Regions from separate parts of the Oceanobacillus luteolus genome, predicted to be linked through region 1. Evidence: riboswitches for the same ligand, from Rfam matches in the RefSeq annotation. Region 1 holds a riboswitch; each other region holds the start of a gene.
What was found. Region 1 has a riboswitch for thiamine pyrophosphate ahead of thiW (energy coupling factor transporter S component ThiW). Riboswitches for the same ligand answer to the same signal wherever they lie in the genome.

Region 2: another riboswitch for thiamine pyrophosphate. It lies ahead of tenA (thiaminase II); the one in region 1 lies ahead of thiW (energy coupling factor transporter S component ThiW).
Region 3: another riboswitch for thiamine pyrophosphate. It lies ahead of thiD (bifunctional hydroxymethylpyrimidine kinase/phosphomethylpyrimidine kinase); the one in region 1 lies ahead of thiW (energy coupling factor transporter S component ThiW).
Region 4: another riboswitch for thiamine pyrophosphate. It lies ahead of ACFSBH_RS11030 (Ykof family thiamine-binding protein); the one in region 1 lies ahead of thiW (energy coupling factor transporter S component ThiW).

The regions. Positions count from the first base shown of each region.
Region 1 covers NZ_JBHUDE010000162.1:9,238-14,267, reverse strand. Annotated here, with positions in the region: gene ACFSBH_RS19025 (APC family permease) at 1-1,401, opposite strand, end outside; gene ACFSBH_RS19020 (aminotransferase family protein) at 1,455-2,807, opposite strand; TPP riboswitch at 3,115-3,225, shown strand; gene thiW (energy coupling factor transporter S component ThiW) at 3,305-3,802, shown strand; gene motA (flagellar motor stator protein MotA) at 4,084-4,866, shown strand; gene motB (flagellar motor protein MotB) at 4,859-5,030, shown strand, end outside.
Region 2 covers NZ_JBHUDE010000150.1:16,055-21,084, forward strand. Annotated here, with positions in the region: gene ACFSBH_RS16335 (CNNM domain-containing protein) at 152-1,393, shown strand; gene ACFSBH_RS16340 (GTP pyrophosphokinase) at 1,459-2,193, shown strand; TPP riboswitch at 2,267-2,375, shown strand; gene tenA (thiaminase II) at 2,529-3,227, shown strand; gene ACFSBH_RS16350 (DUF3953 domain-containing protein) at 3,282-3,506, opposite strand; gene ACFSBH_RS16355 (ArsR/SmtB family transcription factor) at 3,695-4,027, shown strand; gene ACFSBH_RS16360 (cation diffusion facilitator family transporter) at 4,043-4,990, shown strand.
Region 3 covers NZ_JBHUDE010000116.1:2,198-7,227, reverse strand. Annotated here, with positions in the region: gene ACFSBH_RS13170 (PLP-dependent cysteine synthase family protein) at 1-199, shown strand, start outside; gene ACFSBH_RS13165 (bifunctional cystathionine gamma-lyase/homocysteine desulfhydrase) at 201-1,331, shown strand; gene ACFSBH_RS13160 (nuclease-related domain-containing protein) at 1,459-1,821, shown strand; gene ACFSBH_RS13155 (hypothetical protein) at 1,784-2,377, shown strand; TPP riboswitch at 2,956-3,069, shown strand; gene thiD (bifunctional hydroxymethylpyrimidine kinase/phosphomethylpyrimidine kinase) at 3,165-3,983, shown strand; gene thiM (hydroxyethylthiazole kinase) at 3,980-4,774, shown strand; gene thiE (thiamine phosphate synthase) at 4,755-5,030, shown strand, end outside.
Region 4 covers NZ_JBHUDE010000048.1:1,611-6,640, forward strand. Annotated here, with positions in the region: gene ACFSBH_RS11025 (L-lactate MFS transporter) at 1-1,249, shown strand, start outside; TPP riboswitch at 1,439-1,544, shown strand; gene ACFSBH_RS11030 (Ykof family thiamine-binding protein) at 1,670-2,284, shown strand; gene ACFSBH_RS11035 (ECF transporter S component) at 2,277-2,852, shown strand; gene ACFSBH_RS11040 (ABC transporter ATP-binding protein) at 2,849-4,510, shown strand; gene ACFSBH_RS11045 (energy-coupling factor transporter transmembrane component T family protein) at 4,491-5,030, shown strand, end outside.

The DNA of each region.
Region 1 (5,030 bases):
AATTCGATCGATTTCCTTCTTTAGATGTGCATCGGCACTTTCTTTACCGTATTTTCTCATTGAATAGTTATAAAATATTGTTCCAATTAAAAACCAGACTCCGATTATAATCCATTCTGGCACCCCTAAAGCGGAAGGCATCCCCGGTAAATAGAGAGTGGCAATAGCAAATGCTGAAATGGTCGCAATCCAACCAAGCAGTGTGCCGCCTCGAAGTTTAAATGGACGCTCCATATCGGGTGCTTTTTTACGCAAGATGACAAAGGAAAGTGCCACCATAGACCAACCAATCACGAGTCCGATGCCTCCTGCATCCACGAACCAAACAAGAGCTGGACGTCCAAGTAATGGAGCAAATGTTGATAAAATGGCGATCAATAGGATAGCGTTATGTGGTGTCCGATACTTCGGATGCAGTTTCCCTAGAAATTTCGGCAACATACCTGCTTTAGCCATGGCGTAGATTGCTCTGCTTCCACCAACATAAAAACCTAACCAACTTGTCAAAATACCTCCAATTCCACCCAATACAAGAATGTTTGCCATCAGTTGACTACCGCCAAAGGCTTTCCCCATCGCATCTGCAGTCGCTAAATTTGTTGTAGCTAATTCAGAAGGTGTCATGACACGTGATACACCAAATATGATAGCTACATACCATATCACTGCCAAAACAACAGAGAAAATTAATAACTGTCCAATACGTTTTTTAGGTAAATTGATTTCTTCGGCTGCTTGAGGGATAACGTCAAAACCGACAAACATGAAGGGGGTCATGACAACGACGGTCAAAAGTCCGGCAAACCCTTTTTCAAAGAATGGTTGCATGTTTTCTGTTGTACCAGAAATACCACTCCCTGTTATTAATAAAATTCCTGCAATAATAATCAATAATGTTAAAACCATGTTGATAAAAGAAGTAAGCTTAATCCCGCGATAGTTTACCCAAGCAATTAGAATGGAGCCAATTATTCCTGTACTTGCCCAAGTAATCGTTACATCCCATCCCTGAATCGTATACAAATATCCTTGGCTGAAGTTTGGAATTAAATATTCAAACACTGTTGGTAAGGCCACAGCTTCGAATGCAACTACCGATATATAGCCAAAAACAATTGCCCACGTTGTGATAAAAGACATGACTCTGCCCATTGCTTTATAGGTATAGACGAGTTCACCGCCAACAAGCGGCATGGCCGAAGCCAATTCTGCATAGGTGAGGCCAACAAATACAACCATTATTCCACCAATAACAAATGCTAGGATCGCCCCCAATGATCCAGCCTGATTAATCCAAATCCCGGTCGTTACAACCCATCCCCAACCGATCATTGCACCAAAAGCGAGCGCTAGGACATCTTTGTTACCTAGCAGTTTAAGTAATTGTTGATCCGAATTCATTACACGTCCCCCTTACTGGAATCCATGGTGAAATGCTTCACCAAAATCGCAGGTTATTTTAAAGTTGCTGACAGTCCGTTTCTAACTTCTTTGATGGCATCGTGCAGTTTTTCGGTCATTGTTTCAATTTGCTTCTTGTTAATGATTAAAGGAGGGGAGAAGCAAATGATATCTGTATCTTCATACGTTACAGCACGGCAAATGACTCCTCTTTGATGCAATGCTTCAATTACTTTTGGTGCTACTTGTAAATCTCTGGAAAATCTTTTGTTTAAAGCAGGGTCTTCCACAAGCTCCACTGCTCCGAGTAGGCCGATAGCACGAACATCACCAACAATGTCCAAGTCTTCTTTCAGCTTGTTAAAACCTTCGAGCATTACTTCTCCCATTGCTCTCGAATTCTCCACCAGCTCTTCCTCTTCTAAAATTTCAATGTTTTTCAGTCCAACAGCAGCTGCAGTCGGGTGACCACTATACGTGTATCCATGGAATAATGTTCCGGAAGACTTATCCTTCAGTACATCATGGATTTGATCAGATACAATCACTCCTCCAAGTTGGATGTAGCCACTTGAAACACCTTTTGCAAAAGAAATCACGTCAGGCGTGACACCATAGTTTTCAATACCAAACCATTTTCCAGTTCGTCCAAATCCAGTGATGACTTCATCGGCAATAAATAATATTCCATAGTCATCACAGAGATTGCGCACTTCTTGAAAATAGTCCTTCGGCGGGATAAGTACTCCACCAGCTCCTTGAATTGGCTCAGCGATAAAAGCTGCAACTGTTTCAGGTCCCTCACTTTCAATGACTGATCGAAGGGATTGGATCGCTTTTACTGTTCCATTTCCATATGGATTATCGGCGTGGTAAATATCAACCATCATTTTACCTGCCATGCTCCAAAATTCAGGGATACCTGTAGCACTTGTTGATGCAGCTGCCACCCCATGATAAGCACGATTAAGTCCAATGATTTTTCTCTTTTCTGGCTTGTCTTGAATTCTCCAGTAATGCCTTGCTAGTTTGATCGCAGTATCATTGGACTCTGAACCACCAGAAGTAAAAAACACAGCATTTAACCCTTTAGGAGCAATGGAACTGATTTTTTCAGCTAATAATATAGCAGGCTCATTACTAAACGTAGAAAAAGTGGAACTGAATGCTAATTTTTTCATTTGTTCTGCAGCTGCTTCGACTAACTCTTCTCTTCCGTGGCCAACATTGACATTCCAAAGTGATGACATGGCATCAATGTAAACGTTGTCATTTTTGTCAGTTAAATAAATTCCTTCGCCTTTTTTAATAATAGCTTTCGGTCCATTAGCTTGTTGTTGCTGTATCGATGAAGTGGGATGGATAAAATGTTTCTTGTCTAGTTCAATCAGTTTTTCTAACTCCATAGTGATACCTCCTTTTAATATAAAAAACCAGTAATATAGGTGGAAGCATAGCGTTTTTCTGTGCCATACATCCACGCAATATCACTGGTTTTATCTAATGGAATGCTCTGTTTGTACAACAGAGTCAATTAGAATAAGCAGCTATTATAGTTTTATTATTTATAATTTAACGAAAATTAGTACGGATGTCAAGAGGAAATAATATCAGTTCAACTTTGTTTTTGGTTTTTAGTACCTTATGCTGAAAAATCTCCATAGTTGACATACTCACTACATTTGGTAAGCTTATCACGAATCTAATAAGCTTTAAAACTACTAGGGGTGCCTACAATGCGGGCTGAGAGGAAAGGCTATTCTTTCCGACTCTTATCGACCTGATCTGGTTAGTACCAGCGGAGGGAAGTAGTGAGGTAAATTCTCATACTTTTTTCTGCCGTCAGGTCCTATGGATCTGGCTTTTTTATTTCTTTGGTTCCCTATAAAGTGGAGGTGAAAGGATGAATAAAACACGTTTGATCACTACCATGGCAGTTTTTATTGCGATTGGCACAATCAGCGCGCAATTGATTTGGTTCCCGGCAGGAGTGGCAAGAGCGTATCCAGTGCAGCATGCCATCAATGTCATGGCGGCTGTTGCATTGGGGCCGGGCCCGGCTGTTGTCATTGCGTTTATGATCAGTTTATTACGCAATATGCTCGGACTTGGAACATTCCTGGCGTTTCCAGGTGCAATGGTTGGGGCGTTCTTGGCTGGAGTACTTTATAAAAAAACGGAGAAGAGGTCACTTGCTGCTGTAGGTGAAGGTATCGGAAGCGGCATAATTGGCGCATTGTTTGCGGTTCCGTTTGCCCATGTTTTTATGGGTTCTTCTGTTGGTGCATTTGCTTTTATCCCAGCTTTTCTAGTCAGTAGTGTATCCGGTGCTATGCTTGGGTTACTTGTTGTTACGAAACTGTATAACCGGAGTATGGCTCGAAGTAATGGAAGACTTTAATAACAGATTAGAAAAACATATTGCTGATCTAGTTATAAAGTAGGTTAAGGAAACGTCAACTTTTTAGTTGGTGTTCTTTATCCATTTCATGTAAGTGAAAGTCTTAAATAAAGACAAATAAACTTTGCATCGATATACTTCTCAAAATACAGAACATTCTACGTTTAAAATATACCTTGATATCCACCGAATTATCCCGATAAAAGATATAGGGCAAAAGACCGGGTTGTTAATTGGAAAACAATCAAACTTAAAATATATCGCAATTGAGGTGGATATCTTTGGATTTAACGACGATAATCGGATTGCTAATTGGTTTACTTGCAATTGGATTAGGGATGATATTAAAAGGTGTGAGCTTATCAGCCTTATTCAATCTGGCGGCTATCCTTGTAATTATTCTCGGAACAGTAGCATCAGTAATGATAGCTTTCCCTGCAAGCACGATTCGAAAAGTCCCGTCATTTTTTCGGATATTATTTACAGAACAGAAATTGGACAACAAAGCATTGATTCAACAATTTGGTGAGTGGGCTGATCTGACAAGGAAAGAAGGTTTGCTCGCATTGGAAAGAGAAATAGAATCCATCAATGACCCTTACATATCCAGTGGGATTCAAATGATGGTGGATGGACAGGAAACAGAGTACATAAAAGATGTTCTGATAAAGAAAATAGAAGCAATGGAAGAAAGGCATGAGGAAGGGGCAGGCGTGTTTACGCAAGCTGGTACATATGCTCCAACATTAGGGGTACTAGGTGCAGTAGTAGGACTTATTGCGGCATTAGCTGATATGTCTGATACAGATGCTTTGGGATATGCGATTTCTTCTGCATTCATTGCGACGTTGTTGGGGATTTTTACGGGGTATGTGTTATGGCATCCCTTTGCGAACAAATTACGGGAGAAGTCTAAAAAGGAAGTACAACAAAAAGAGTTGATTATAGAAGGTATCGTTTCGTTGGCTTATGGTCATTCCCGTTCCATGATGGTGGAGAAACTGAACGCTTTCCTTTCTGAGAAGGAAGCGGGCGAGTTGAAACAGGAGAATTCATATGAGTAGGAGAAAAAAGAAAAAGCGGACGGAAATTAGTGAATCCTGGCTACTTCCTTATTCTGATATGCTCACGCTTCTACTCGCACTATTTATCATTTTGTTTGCCGCCAGTGAAGTGGATTCCCAAAAATATGAGAAGCTGGCACAAGTATTTCGTGGTGAGTTCTCGC
Region 2 (5,030 bases), on a different contig from region 1:
CCTTTTAAATTCTTATATTCATCATAGAACATCACGTTACGTGACGTGCAAGGAAAAGATTAAATTATGTTGTTTCCGAGGCAAATCAGGGAGTACTTGTAAATATCATCTGGAATGACAGAAAAATGTTTGGAAAAGTAGGTGTAATGTTTTGACTATCTTATTCATCAGTATCATTATCCTTTTTATCGCATCCAGTTATTTTTCCGGCAGTGAGACAGCACTTACAGCAACGAATGAAATGAAGCTGCAATTGAAGGCTGCGAGTGGGGATAAAAAAGCAGAGCGATTACTCAGGCTTGTTAATAACCCGGACTTATTCATTCCTGGAATCTTAATAGCTAATAATGTTCCAAATATCGTACTTCCTTCTTTAGTGACGATTGTGGCTCTGGAGTTTGGATGGAATATTGGAATAACAACCGCTGTGCTGACGGTTTTAATTATTATTTTTGCGGAAGTAATGCCCAAGTCGGTCGCAGCAGCTTTTCCTGAAAAGATTGCTTACATCGTTTATTATCCGACCATGCTTATTCTAATGATTTTAAAGCCGTTTATTTGGTTATTAAATTTACTGACGAAAACTACCATTAGATTGTTGGGGAGAAATCAGGTACAAGAAGTTACAATCTCTAAAGCGGAGATGCGGGCGATGGTTGATATTGCACATACAGAAGGAACTTTTAGGAATGATGAAATGTCTCGCTTGAAATCGGTATTGGATTTCCAGACGTTAAACGTGTCCGATGTATTAAAAACGCATCGGGTGGAAATTAAAGCTGTTCCGGCAAATATATCCTTTGAAGAAGCGGAAGAATTTTTACTATCAAACCACCATACACGATATCCAATTTATGACGATGATATTGACAATATTGTGGGTGTCTTTCATTCTAAGTTTATTTTAAGGTGGGCAAAAAATCGGGATAAATTGATTAAGGATTTCTCTGATATGGATCCCTTGTTTGTTTATGAATTTAATCTGATAGAAGATGTATTTAAACAAATGACTGAGAAGAAAAAGCATATTGCAATTGTATTGGATGAATACGGAGGAACAGAAGGGCTCATCACCCACGAGGATCTGATTGAAACGATGATTGGTGAAGATATTGAAGATGAGATGGATGAAGACGACGCACTCATCCACAGCCAGACGGATAGAGAAATTATTTGTGATGCTAGACTTTCCCTGCACCGCCTAAACAACGTTTTTAAAATTAATCTTCCTGAAGAGGCCGACAACGTGGCAGGATTTGTTTTGAATCGTTATAGCCATTTGCCCGAAGAAGGAGAAGAGTTCACTTATGAAGACTTGGAATTTGAAATTTTAGAAGTAAGTGAGAGGAGAGTGCATTTGGTAAGAATTAGAAAGCTGTACTCTGCTCCCTGAAATGAGAAATGCTAGGATATCCATTATAATGGAGTTAGAACCTTGAACGAAGGGAATAAAAAATAATGGATATAGTAGAACCTTTAAGTATAGAAGCCGTCGATGATTTAAGAAAAAAAGTTACAAGATTCGGCATGGCATATAAATTTGCATTAGAAGAGATAAGTACGAAGGTGAACATTTTAAAAGAAGAGTTCCGATTGATCCATGATTATAATCCAATTGAACATGTGAGTACACGTGTGAAATCTGCGGAAAGCATAATGAACAAAGCTCATAGGAAAGGATTACCGTTATCTTTAGGGGTTATTAAGGAAAATATTAGGGATATAGCTGGAATTCGTATCACCTGCTCATTTGAATCAGATATTTACCGTATTAGTGAAATGATCCAATCACAGTCGGATGTTGAAGTAATTGAAGTAAAGGATTATATTAAGCATCCGAAGCCAAATGGGTATCGCAGCTTACATCTTGTCTTGAAAATTCCCGTCTTTATGTCGGACCGGGTTGAAAAAGTTTATGTCGAAATGCAAATTCGCACGATAGCTATGGACTTTTGGGCGAGCCTCGAACACAAAATATATTATAAATATGATAAACAAATACCTGGGCATTTGACAGAACAATTAAAAGAAGCCGCTGACACTGTAGCAGAACTGGATCGAAAAATGGAGCATCTCAATCATGAAATCAATATCTTGAAAGAAAACGATTCTCAGGATGGAATAGAAAGTCATGCATTTAATCCGAGGGAATTGATGTTAGAGATGATAAGAAAGAATCATATCACAGAATAGCTGGCGTGCCTTCATCAAGGTCTTCCCTTGATAACTGCTCTCGAATATGCAATAGTATAGTTAATAGAATATTTCTCACCACTAGGGGTGCAAAATTGCTGAGAGAGTCAGTTGGAATACTGTCTCAACCCTTTGAACTTGATCTAGTTTATGCTAGCGAAAGAAAGCGGTGTACGTATGACTTATGAGCGTAAATTCGTATACATAGGCCGTCTTTTTCTTATGCAGAAGAAGGCGGCTTTTTGCTTGAACGGGCGATGTAAAAATCGTATAGCATTTGCCAATCTCTTTGTGGTGCGAAGGAATTCTATACCAAAAAAGGGAGGAAGAGAAGCATGAGTGAACAGTTTACAGACAGACTATGGAGAAAGGTACAACCGATTTGGGAGGCGTATTTGGATCATCCGTTTGTGAAGGGGATTGGGGATGGGACACTTAATAAAGAAAAATTTAAACATTATATGAAGCAGGATTACGTATACTTGATCGAGTATTCCCGAGTCTTTGCGATTGGAAGTGCTAAAGCGCCTGACCTAGAGACGATGACGATGTTTGCGAATTTACTGCATGGCACGTTAACTATGGAAATGGAGCTGCACAGGGAGTACGCAGCAAAGTTCGGAATTACAAATGAGGAACTGGAAGCGACAGAACCATCATCAACTATGACAGCATACACGAGTTACATGCTGAATGTTTCCCAACTTGGAGGCGTGGAGAATGCCATCGCGGCAGTGCTAGCCTGTGCATGGAGCTATAACTACATTGGTAAGGAACTGGTGAAGTGGCCAGGAGCTGCAGACCATGAATTTTACGGAAATTGGGTAAGAATGTATTCATCCGAAGACTTTACTGAAATCGCTGAGAACTGTAAAAACCTTATCAATGAATATGCAACTGGAAAGTTAGAAAGAGAGCTACAAGCACTTGAAGATATTGTGGTGAAAACGAGTAAATTTGAGTATATGTTTTGGGAAATGGCTGAGAATATCGAGATGTGGCCGACAGATAAGATACAATCGACAGTTGGATAAAAGTACTGCTTATGAGGAAGTGCCTAGAATGGCACTTCCTCCTATTACTTTCATTTATAAAGCAATTTTCAAAGAGACTGCAAAGTTGAAAAAAGCAGTCAAAATCAATATATATCCAATGGACCTTTGTTTTTTTTGCAGCTGTTCCGCTCCCATCGCAAGTAGCAAAGCCCCGAGTAAAAACAATAAAATCCATGATACGTTCATACTTTCATTGAACTGACTAACGAGAGCTAATGCAATAACTGAAATTGCTAAAAGCACCTTGATTATCTTCAATATCCATCCCTCCCTGTGCAGAATCATCATAACATTTATATGCAGCTAGAATATACTAAAGCATGTTCATCTATATCGTTTTACGGGTAAAGTCAAATCAATATACTTATTTGACTCGGATTGTTTTTTGTTTTATAGTCAACATATGAACATATGCTCATATAATAAATCTTAGAGGTGCAATAAAAATGACGGAAGAGCAAAAACTAGAGGTTTTTCGTGAAGAAGAGCAGCACTTGGACGCAGAGACGTTGTTTGTCGTTTCCCAAACATTCAAAGCGTTGGGGGATCCGACTAGAATACGTATTTTGAATTTATTATGTACCGGAGAACATTCTGTCAATGATATCGCGGAGACTCTGGACTTAAGTCAATCAAGTGTATCTCATCAATTACGGTTCTTAAAAAACTTAAGATTGGTGAAGTATAGAAGAGAAGGCAGAACGTTGTATTACTCGGAAGATGATGAACACGTCATGAATTTACTGAAGCAGGCAATTGAGCATGCTTCTCATCACTAATTAGGGGTGCATAACATGGGACACGATCATGGACATGATCATTCGCATACTGCAAATAAAAAGGTGTTATTCATAAGCTTTCTCATCATTACCGTTTATATGATCGTTGAGGCGATCGGTGGTTTCCTTACGAACAGTCTAGCTTTGTTGGCGGATGCAGGACATATGTTAAGTGACGCCATCTCACTTGGAATCGCGTTACTTGCTTTTAAGTTTGGGGAAAAGGCTGCAGACTATAGTAAGACATTCGGTTATCGACGTTTTGAAATTCTGGCTGCAGTTCTCAATGGTGTGACTCTCATCATTATCGCTGGTTTTATATTTTATGAAGCGATTGGACGTTTTCTAAATCCGCCGGCAGTAGCTTCAACAGGAATGTTGGTCATTGCGGCTATTGGACTGCTCGTGAATATCCTCGTTGCATGGATCATGATGCGAGGGGCTGATGTAGAAGATAATTTGAATATGCGTGGGGCTTACTTGCATGTAATCAGTGACATGCTTGGGTCAATTGGTGCTATTGTTGCCGCGCTTCTTATCATTTTTTTCGGTTGGGGATGGGCGGACCCTTTGGCCAGTGTTATTGTCGCAGCTCTTGTTCTGCGCAGTGGTTATCAGGTGACAAAGTCCGGACTTCATGTACTGATGGAGGGAACCCCAAAAAATGTGAAGATGGAAGAAGTCATTCAAATCATTAAACATACGGAAGGGATACGAGGCGTACATGATTTACATGTTTGGTCGATTACGAGCGGATTAAATGCCTTATCCTGTCATGCGGTTGTCGACGACCAAATGACGATTGAAGAAAGTGAAAGAATGCTCCGACAGCTCGAACATGAATTGGAACATCAAAATATCCATCATATGACGATTCAATTGGAATCATCTGCGCATCTCCATGACAATTCCATTTTATGTAGCGTGCAAGCTGAGCCAGCTGGACATCATCACCATCATTGATATGTTTTTTTAAAATAGAAAAAAGCCGGTTAGTACCGGC
Region 3 (5,030 bases), on a different contig from region 1:
TTCCGATGAACAGGCATTTACTAGAACAGCAGAAATAGCAAAAGCAGAAGGATTGCTTGTCGGAAGTTCTTCTGGAGCTGCATTGGAGGCTGCATTACAAGAAGCCAAAAATGCACCACCGGGAACAAATATTGTCACTATATTCCCTGATAGCAGTGAACGATACTTAAGCACAGGAATATACAAAGGAGTGGAATAGGATGAGAAAGAAAACAAGATTAATACATGGTGGAGCGGATATCGATAAAAACGTTGGTGCCATGTCGCCACCGATTTACCAGGCAAGTACGTTCAAACAAAACGGTGTTGGTAATTTTACTTATGAATATGCCAGAACAGGTAATCCGACACGAGACGCCGTAGAAACGTTGATAGCAGACTTAGAAAAAGGAAAACGTGGATTTGCTTTTGCTTCTGGAATGGCGGCAATTGCGGCAGTAATGGATTTATTCCAAGCGGGAGATCATATCCTATTGACTGATGATGTCTATGGCGGGACGTTCCGTTACATGACAAAAATCTTAAACCGTCGAAATATTGATGTAGACTTTGTTGATTCAAGTGATTTGGACAAGGTGAGAGAAGGGATCCGCGAAGAAACAAAAGCTATTTTCATCGAAACACCGACTAATCCATTGCTGAAGATTACCGACATCAAGGAATTAGCAAACATTGCGAAAGAGAAAAACGTATTGCTGATTGCTGATAATACATTCAATACACCATACTGGCAAAACCCGATTGATCTGGGAGCTAACATTGTCGTTCATAGCGCTACGAAATATTTAGGGGGGCATAGTGACCTTGTAGCAGGACTTGTCGTCGTGGACGATGAAAAGCTTGGAGAAGAAATCCACTTTATCCAGAATGCTTCTGGTGGGGTATTGGCTCCAAATGACAGCTGGTTGTTGGTTCGCGGAATCCGGACATTAGGAATTCGTATGGAAGAAATCGAAAGCAATACCCAGAAGATTGTTGAATATCTAGTGGATCATCCGAAGGTCGGCAAGGTGTATTACCCAGGATTACCAGAGCACCCGAATCGTGATATCCATGCTAAACAATCTGGCGGGTTTGGGGGAATGGTTTCCTTCACCGTGGAGAGTGAAGAAAAGGCATTAGACGTATTAAATAAAGTTCGCTACTTCTCTCTAGCTGAGAGCCTAGGAGCCGTTGAAAGCCTCATTTCCTTACCGGCAAAAATGACACACGCTTCGATTCCAAGAGAACGAAGACTTGAATTGGGAATAGAGGATGGCTTGATTCGAATTTCAGTAGGTTTAGAAGATGTAGAAGATCTTATTGAGGATTTGGATCAGGCTTTACAGTAAATAAATGAAAATTGACAGCTGCCTTCGTCGCTTGGATGGAGGCAGCTTTTTGGTCTGTGAAAATGAAAGAATATTGAGATTTATGATATAATAAGTTGGACAGCTTTAATAAAGAGGGGGGTGAAAAATGAGAGTTATTAAACGCTGTAAAAAATCTAGAGAATTAGTGCTCTTTGAATTGCTGAAAGATAGAAAAGAATTAACAACACGGGAAAATCATTTTTATGATAATCTAAAAAAAGGTTATGAAGGTGAAATGCAATTCTCCAAACTTATCGAACAATCAGAGGGGAATGGCCTCGTTTTATATGATTTGCTTTTTGAGTCAAAACAGACGACTTTTCAAATTGATAGTTTAATTGTGACAGCGTCTAAAATCTATTTGTTTGAAGTGAAGAACTATAATGGAGAGTATTATTTTGAAGGTGAAAAGTTTTATAAGAAACCACGTTTTGAAGTCGTTAACCCCGCATCAGTTAAGCAGAACTGAATCTCTTCTTCGGCAACTGCTCCGGAGTATTGGCTCCAACAAGTCAATTTCTTCTTTTCTCGTATTTATCCATCCTAGTTTTATCCTATATCAAGCACCAATTGATAAACCGATCATATTCCCCAATCAAATAAAAAAGTATCTTGATTCAATTGGCAATGAAAACCAAAGGTTAAGTGAAAATGACGGAAGACTTGTCAAAAGATTAATTAGCTTAAGTAATGACAATTCACGCTACCAACAACTCCCTAATTTTGAATATCAAGATTTGAATAAGGGAATTACCTGTGCAAACTGTAGAAGACTGTTTGTCCACATTGTTAAACGAAAGTGCATTTGTGATGCTTGCGGTCATCAAGAAAATGTTACAGGTGCGGTTTTAAGAGCTGTAGATGAATTTAAGATTTTATTTCCCGATAAGAGAATAACCACAGTTCAGATACATGATTGGTGCCAAATTGTAGGTTTTCGGACAATACGTAGAATTTTATCACAACATTACAAAGCTGTCGGAACTGGAAGATGGACCTATTATATAGACTCTAATAAGGCATAGCTTTTCTGATGCTATTTTTTCTAAGGACATGAATGAGTTTGGGGTCACTCTCTTCATGTCCTTATTTCGATTCTAAAGACATGAATGAGTTTGGGGTCATTCTCTTCGTGCACTTATTCCGGTTCTAAGAACATGAATGAGTGGCAGGGATAATCTTTTCATGTCCTTATCCCGATTCTAAGAACATGAATGAGTGGCAGGGGTAATCTCTTCATGTCCTTATCCCGGTTCTAAGAACATGAATGAGTGGCAGGGATAATCTCTTCATGTCCTTATTCCGATTCTAAGGACATGAATGAGTGGTGGAGACAATTCCTTCATGCTCTTAAACCGATTCTAAGGACATGAAAGAATAGTAGAGACAATCTCTTCGTGCACTTAACTCGATTCTAAGGACATGAATGAGTAGTAGAGACAATCACTACATGCACTTAACCCGACTCTAGTTATATTCTTTTATAAAAAAATACACATACCAGACATACTATTACGTTCTTAATATTACTCTATGGTCATTTCCTTGACACTCTCCAACCAATCTGGCATCCTATTAATTGAATACAATAAAATAATACAATAATTACTACTAGGGGTGCCCTATAATGGGGGCTGAGAGGAAAGCCGGTATGCTTTCCAACTCTTTTGAACCTGATCTGGGTGATGCCAGCGGAGGGAAGTAGTCTGGAATGTGTTTGCCTTATACTAGACTTTCGATTGTCAGGTTCATTAATTTGGACCTGGCATTTTTTATTTGAAAAGTAAAGACAAAAAGGATGGAGGCAGAATCATGACGAATATTTCATGTGCATTAACAATAGCGGGGTCAGACCCAAGTGGCGGGGCAGGGATACAGGCGGATTTGAAAACATTTCAGGAGTTGCAAACCTATGGTATGTCGGTGATCACGTCACTTACCGCTCAAAATACAACTGGTGTTCAGGGAGTGCATCATGCACCGATTGACTTCATCAATCAGCAAATTGAATCTATCACAAATGATATCCCAGTACATGCTTTTAAAACTGGCATGTTGGCAAGTGTTGAGGTCATGGAGACGGTCGCAAAACATGCAGCAAAGATTGATGCACCTTTTGTAATGGATCCAGTAATGGTCGCAACGAGTGGCGATCCGCTGATTGCTGAGGAGGCGCAAGACTATTTGAAAGCCCACTTACTGCCGTTAACAACTGTAGTGACACCAAATGTTCCAGAGGCAGAGACAATCACCGGGCTCACGATTCGTAATCTTAACGATATGGAAAATGCGGCTCGAATGATTGTGAAAAAGTTTGGTGCAAAATCTGCTCTCGTTAAGGGAGGTCATATTATTGATAAAGAGAAAGCTGTCGACGTGTTTTATGACGGGGAAAGCTTCCATCGCTTTACGAGTAAACGAATTTACACGAAAAACACGCACGGAACAGGATGTACGCTATCGGCAGCTATTACAGCTTATTTAGCAAAAGATTATCCAATTTTACAGGCGATTGAATATGCAAAAACATACATAACACAGGCAATCGAACATTCCTTGGATATTGGAGAGGGAAGCGGTCCAACGAACCACTGGGCACCAAGGATAAAAAAGGAGATGGAAATATCATGAACGAAAAAATCATTCAAAAAGTGCGAGAAAATATACCGTTAATTCATCATTTAACGAATGCCCCGACAATGAATTTTGTTGCGAATGGTACCCTTGCTTTTGGAGCAAGTCCAGTGATGGCTAAATCAATCGATGAAGCTGCGGATATGGCCAAGAATGCCGATGCGGTTTATATAAATATCGGTACAGTAGCCGCAGAAGATATTCCAGCAATGATAGCTGCCGGGAAAGCAGGAAATGAAAAAGGTATTCCAGTCCTTGTTGATCCGGTTGGGAATGCCGCAACTCCTTTCCGTTCCCAAGCTGTAGACAGGATACTGGCTGAAGTGAAACCGACTGTCATCAAGGGTAATGCTGGTGAAATCGCCCATCTTGCGGGAATGGACTGGAAAGTGAAAGGTGTTGATTCAGTCGGGGATGGAAATATTGAGGATGCAGCAAAACTTGTTGCTGAGAAATATGATACAGCTGTAGTCGTGTCTGGTAAAACCGATGTCATTTGTGTCGGTGAACGTATTTTTACCAATGATACCGGTCATCATTATCTAACACTTGTAACAGGAGGCGGATGTTTGCTTGGTTCGATTATGTGTAGTTGTTTATCTACGGATGACTCCATTGAGGAGCAGTTACTGACGGCTGTTGAGTTTTATGGCTTGGCCGCAGAATATGCAGTTGCCCAGGACCATGTAAAAGGACCGGGAACATTTATGGCTACATTTCTTGATGCACTTTCTATGGATGCAGCAATACTAAAAGGAGAAAAACAACATGAATCCATTAACAGCTAAACTAAGAAAATACTTTGTGATGGGAAGCCAAGATTGTATCCGTGATCCAGAAGAGACATTACTAGAGGCAATCCAAGCTGGTATCACCACATTCCAATATCGGGAAAAGGGGCCAAATTCACTCAGTGGCGAAGCGGAAGTCGAGTTGGGAAGAAAACTGAGAAAAATATGTAAAGATCATGGAGTTCTTTTCATTATAAATGATAAGGTCGATTTAGCGGAAACCTTGGATGCTGATGGAATTCACGTTGGCCAA
Region 4 (5,030 bases), on a different contig from region 1:
GTTGATTGCTGCTTCTGCTTTAGGGATTCATCTTTCCATTGGTTCTGCTTATGCATGGAGTGTTTTTACAAATCCCATGGTTGATCAGTACGGCTGGGAAACAGCACAGGTATCGACAGCGTTCAGTATTGCCATTTTCTTTTTAGGGATGTCCGCTGCTTTTATGGGGAAGTTTGTAGAGAAGCATGGTCCAAGAAAATCAGGGATGCTTTCTGCTTTGTTTTTTAGCGTTGGGGTTGCTGGTTCAGGCCTTGCAACATTAACCGAATCCTTAATGTTATTATACTTATTTTACGGTGTCATTGGTGGCATCGGGCTCGGAATTGGATATATCGCTCCGGTTTCTACACTTGTGAAGTGGTTTCCGGATCGCAGGGGACTTGCTACTGGACTAGCTATTATGGGATTTGGATTTGCCGCAATGATTTCCGGTCCCCTTGCAGCAGCCTTAATTGAAGCGATTAATATTCCTTCTACCTTTTTCATATTAGGGGCGATTTACTTTACTGTCATGAACCTTTCCTCCCTCTATTTAGCTCCTCCACCTAAGGGATGGTTGCCAAAAGGATTTAAGGAAAATGAAGCTTCTAAGCAAAAGATTAAACCGGATCTATCACAATTGACAGCAAATGAAGCCGTTAAAACACGTCGATTTTGGTTTCTTTGGTTCATGCTGTTCATCAATATTACGTGTGGCATTGCCATTCTTGCCGTCGCCTCACCAATGGCACAGGAAATCACAGGGATGACTGCGATTGCCGCAGCTACGATGGTTGGCATCATGGGTGTGTTTAATGGAGCTGGCAGGTTGGGCTGGGCATCGTTAAGTGATTATATCGGACGGCCAAATGTATACACCGTATTTTTCGTCATCCAAGTTGCCGCATTCTTTATGTTGCCTTTCGCAACGAATCCGATCGTTTTCCAAGTTTTATTGTTTGCTATTCTTTCCTGTTATGGAGGAGGATTCGCTTCGATTCCCGCGTACATTGGAGATTTGTTTGGAACGAAGCAACTGGGCGCTATCCACGGATACATCCTCACCGCCTGGGCAATGGCTGGTCTGGCAGGCCCACTCATCTTATCGCTGATTTATGATTCAACGAAAAGTTATAATCTGACCATGGTCATCTTTAGCTTATTGTTCGTCATTGCTTTAGCACTTTCACTATGGATACGATTGGATATCAAAAGAATTCGGAACGCAAACAAAACAATGCCATTACCTACGGAACAGAGAAGTATATAAAAATATAATCCCTGCCGGTTAAACTTAAGACCGCTCGCTCCAGAGCAGGGTTTTTACAATCATCATAGCGTAATACAAACCACATTCCTATCCACAGACTCCAGATACTTTTACGATTTACATCAACAAGCATATCCCCTTTACATTCTTTTCCAGCCATGGTATGGTACATGTAGAAAACTCAATATGCGTTAGCACTAGGGGAGCCAAAAAGCGGCTGAGAAGAACAAGTGAGTTCTGACCCTTTGCACCCGATCTGGATAATACCAGCGTGGGGAAGTGCGGTCGAAATGTTTTACTGAAACGATGTTTTTTAGAGCAATCTATTAAACTTTGAGTGATACATACATGTAGACTGCATTCCCCCACAGGGAACGCAGTTTTTTTATTGTCAAAAATACTTTCGGGGAGGAATTTTCAATGACAAATCAAAACCAAGCATGTACAAAGAGCGATATCGCAGGAGCAAGCTTTTCCATCCATCCAATGAGTGATTCTTTCATCTCCATCATTAAAGATGCTTTAGAAAAGACAGATACATCAAAGGTCTATGTGAAAACCGACGATGTGACGACGACAGTTAGAGGAAAGCTTGTCCATATTTTCGACGTGACGAAGGCAATCTTTCTCCATGCAGCAAGTACAGGTGAACATGTGGCATTCCAAGCAACCTACTCACTCGGCTGCCCAGGAGATTCACAAGGAGAAGCATATATGGAAACCGATGATGCCCCATTAAATACAGAGTCTATAAAAGATATCGAACAATATGTGGCAGCGAAGTTTTCCCTTTACCCACTTGGGGGCGGGAATTATATGGATGTTATTTATGACCAAATTGAAGCAATGAAGGAATATGTGAACGTCTCTCCCGCCCATTATTCCACTCGATTAGATGGTGATGCCAGTGATATTTTCCGTGGATTGGAGCAAGTGTTCACTGCCACAGTTGAACGCGGATCGAGTCACACCGTGATGACTGTCTCCATCTCAGCGAACAGTCCGTCCCACAAAGGAAACGGTGCAGATGAATAACTGGCGTTTTAAAGAAATCGTGGTGATGGCAGCACTTGCTGTCGTCTTTGGAGTCGTCTATCTTGCCTTTTTACCACTTGGTAGTTTGCTAGTTGGCTTTATGGGACCTATCGGGTATGACTTTATTTTCGGCATTTGGTTCATCGTTTCGATTATTGCAGCCTACATCTTGCAAAAGCCAGGTGCAGCATTTTTATCAGAAACCATTGCCGCTATGATTGAAGTACTTCTTGGCAATGCGGTCGGGCCGATGCTCATTGTTACAGGAATGGTGCAAGGGATTGGAGCCGAAGCTGTTTTTGCCGCTACACGCTGGAAAAATTACTCGACCTGGGTATTGATAGCAGCCGGAATGGGCTCATCCGTAACAAGCTTTATATACGGTTACTTTATGAGTGGATATGCTGCACTTGCCACCGAATACGTCATCGCCATGTTTGTCGTTCGCTTAATCAGTGGAGCACTCATTGCCGGTCTCCTAGGAAAAGCACTCAGTGAAGGGCTTGCAAGGACAGGCGCTCTATCCAGCTTTGCCTTAGGTAAACAACAGAGGAAAGATGCTGCATGAAGCCATTACTGCAGGTCGAGAATCTATCGTTACGCTACGAGATGGAAAAACAGAATGTCCTCTCTTCACTCAACTTCAAGCTGAATCGGGGGGAAAGCGTGCTGCTCTTAGGGCCAAGCGGAAGCGGAAAAAGCACCCTAACCTCCTGCTTGAATGGCCTTTTCCCAAGAGAGCTGGACGGAGAAATGAGTGGAAATGTATTTGTACATGGCGTCGAAAACAGGGAAACGAAACCTGGTGAAAGAAGCCAAGCAGTCAGCGTCGTCTTCCAAGATCCAGAAACACAGTTTTGTATGATGACCGTGGAAGATGAAGTGGCATTCGGTTTGGAAAACATCGGAATAGCCCATCAGGAGATGGAAGAAAAAATTGATTCTGCACTAGCACTCGTGAATATGCTGCCTTATAAAAAAACAGACATAGCCACCCTTTCCGGCGGGCAAAAGCAAAAACTGGCACTTGCTTGTATCCTTGCACTGAAGCCGGAGCTTATCATACTCGACGAACCGACAGCAAATCTGGACCCGATTGCAACTAGGGATTTCATCTCCACCCTTAAAGATTTGAAAAACAATCTGAACTTCGGATTAATCGTCATTGAACATAAGCTCGATGGGTGGACAGAGATTACGGAGCGCGTAATTTTACTTAATCAGCATGGTGAGATTTTTCACGACGGATCGATACGTGAGGTCATTAAGGAAAAAGGGCAGCAATTAAAAGAGGAAGGGATTTGGATTCCAAGGGTAACAGAGCACATATTACGTGAACATCCTTATCTACAGGAGCCTCCTTTAACGGTGGAGGAGTATCGAAGAAATCCTGTTTTGTTGGCAGATAGAGAAATCGATCAGCCTATTAAAACTGAAAGCAATACTGTTCCCCTGCTGGAAGCGAAAGATATCTCATGGACGGTCAACAAGCATGAAATTCTCCATAATATTTCACTTACTTTCCATCAAGGTGAGTTTGTTGCAATCGTAGGAGCCAATGGAAGTGGAAAAACCTCGCTCTCCAGAATGCTTGCGGGACTAAGGCAACCAACCACTGGAAATCTATTGGTTCATGGAAAACCAATCAAACAATGGAAGGAATCCATGCTGCGACAAGAAATTGGCTATGTTTTTCAAAATCCGGAGCACCAATTCATTACAAACACGGTTTATGATGAAGTCGCCTTCAGTCTTCAGTGGAAAGATATGCGACCGAGCCAAGTTCAAGAAAAAGTGGAAGAAATTCTTGATACTTGCGGGCTGCTGAAGTTGAAACATGCACATCCATTTACACTTAGCCAAGGGCAAAAGCGCAGACTGAGCGTTGCCACGATGCTTATTGACAATCAGTCCCTGCTCCTGCTCGATGAGCCGACCTTTGGTCAAGATGCTCACTCTAATCAAGAGCTTATGAAACTATTACACAAAAAGCATCAGACCGGTGCGACACTTATCATGATCACACATGATATGGATCTGATCCATGACTATGCGACTCGAGTCATTATCATGAAGGACGGTAGAGTCGTTGAGGACTGTTCACCAAGCGAATTATGGAAGAGTGATCCAGAAAAATTGGAAGCTTGGCAGCTTACCCTACCAGTCGCCGTCCAATTAAAAAATATATATGAAGAGGAAGTAAACGATGTTCTTACAACGACTTAATCCAAGCTATAAGGCAGTGACGATCATCGTGTTCATTATATTTCTTGCAACGATTTTCGAACCGGTTACACCACTCTTATTCTTAATTTGGACTTTTGTTGTCACATTCCTTTTTGGTGGTGTGAGTTTGAAAAAGTATCTTCTTTATTTTACGCCGTTTATCATCTTTGCGCTTGGCATGCTTTGGACATCAATTGCCTTTGCGGATACACCAAATAATCCGAGCGATACGATTAGCTTATTCGGCACGAGTTTACCAAAGGAATCCGTACTTACAGCGCTCGCACTCTCACTGCGTGTACTGAATGTTGCCGCCCTATCGCTTATGTTTGTGTTCACCACGAACATCGTCCACTTTATCCTTAGCATGATGCAGCAATTAAAGCTGCCACCAAGGATTGCTTACGGCGTTCTTGCTGGCTACCGGTTCTTACCGATGCTGAAGGATGAGTTAATGATCATCCACGATGCCCATCGTATCCGTGGCGTAAATCAAGCAAAGACAATGCGGGAGAAATGG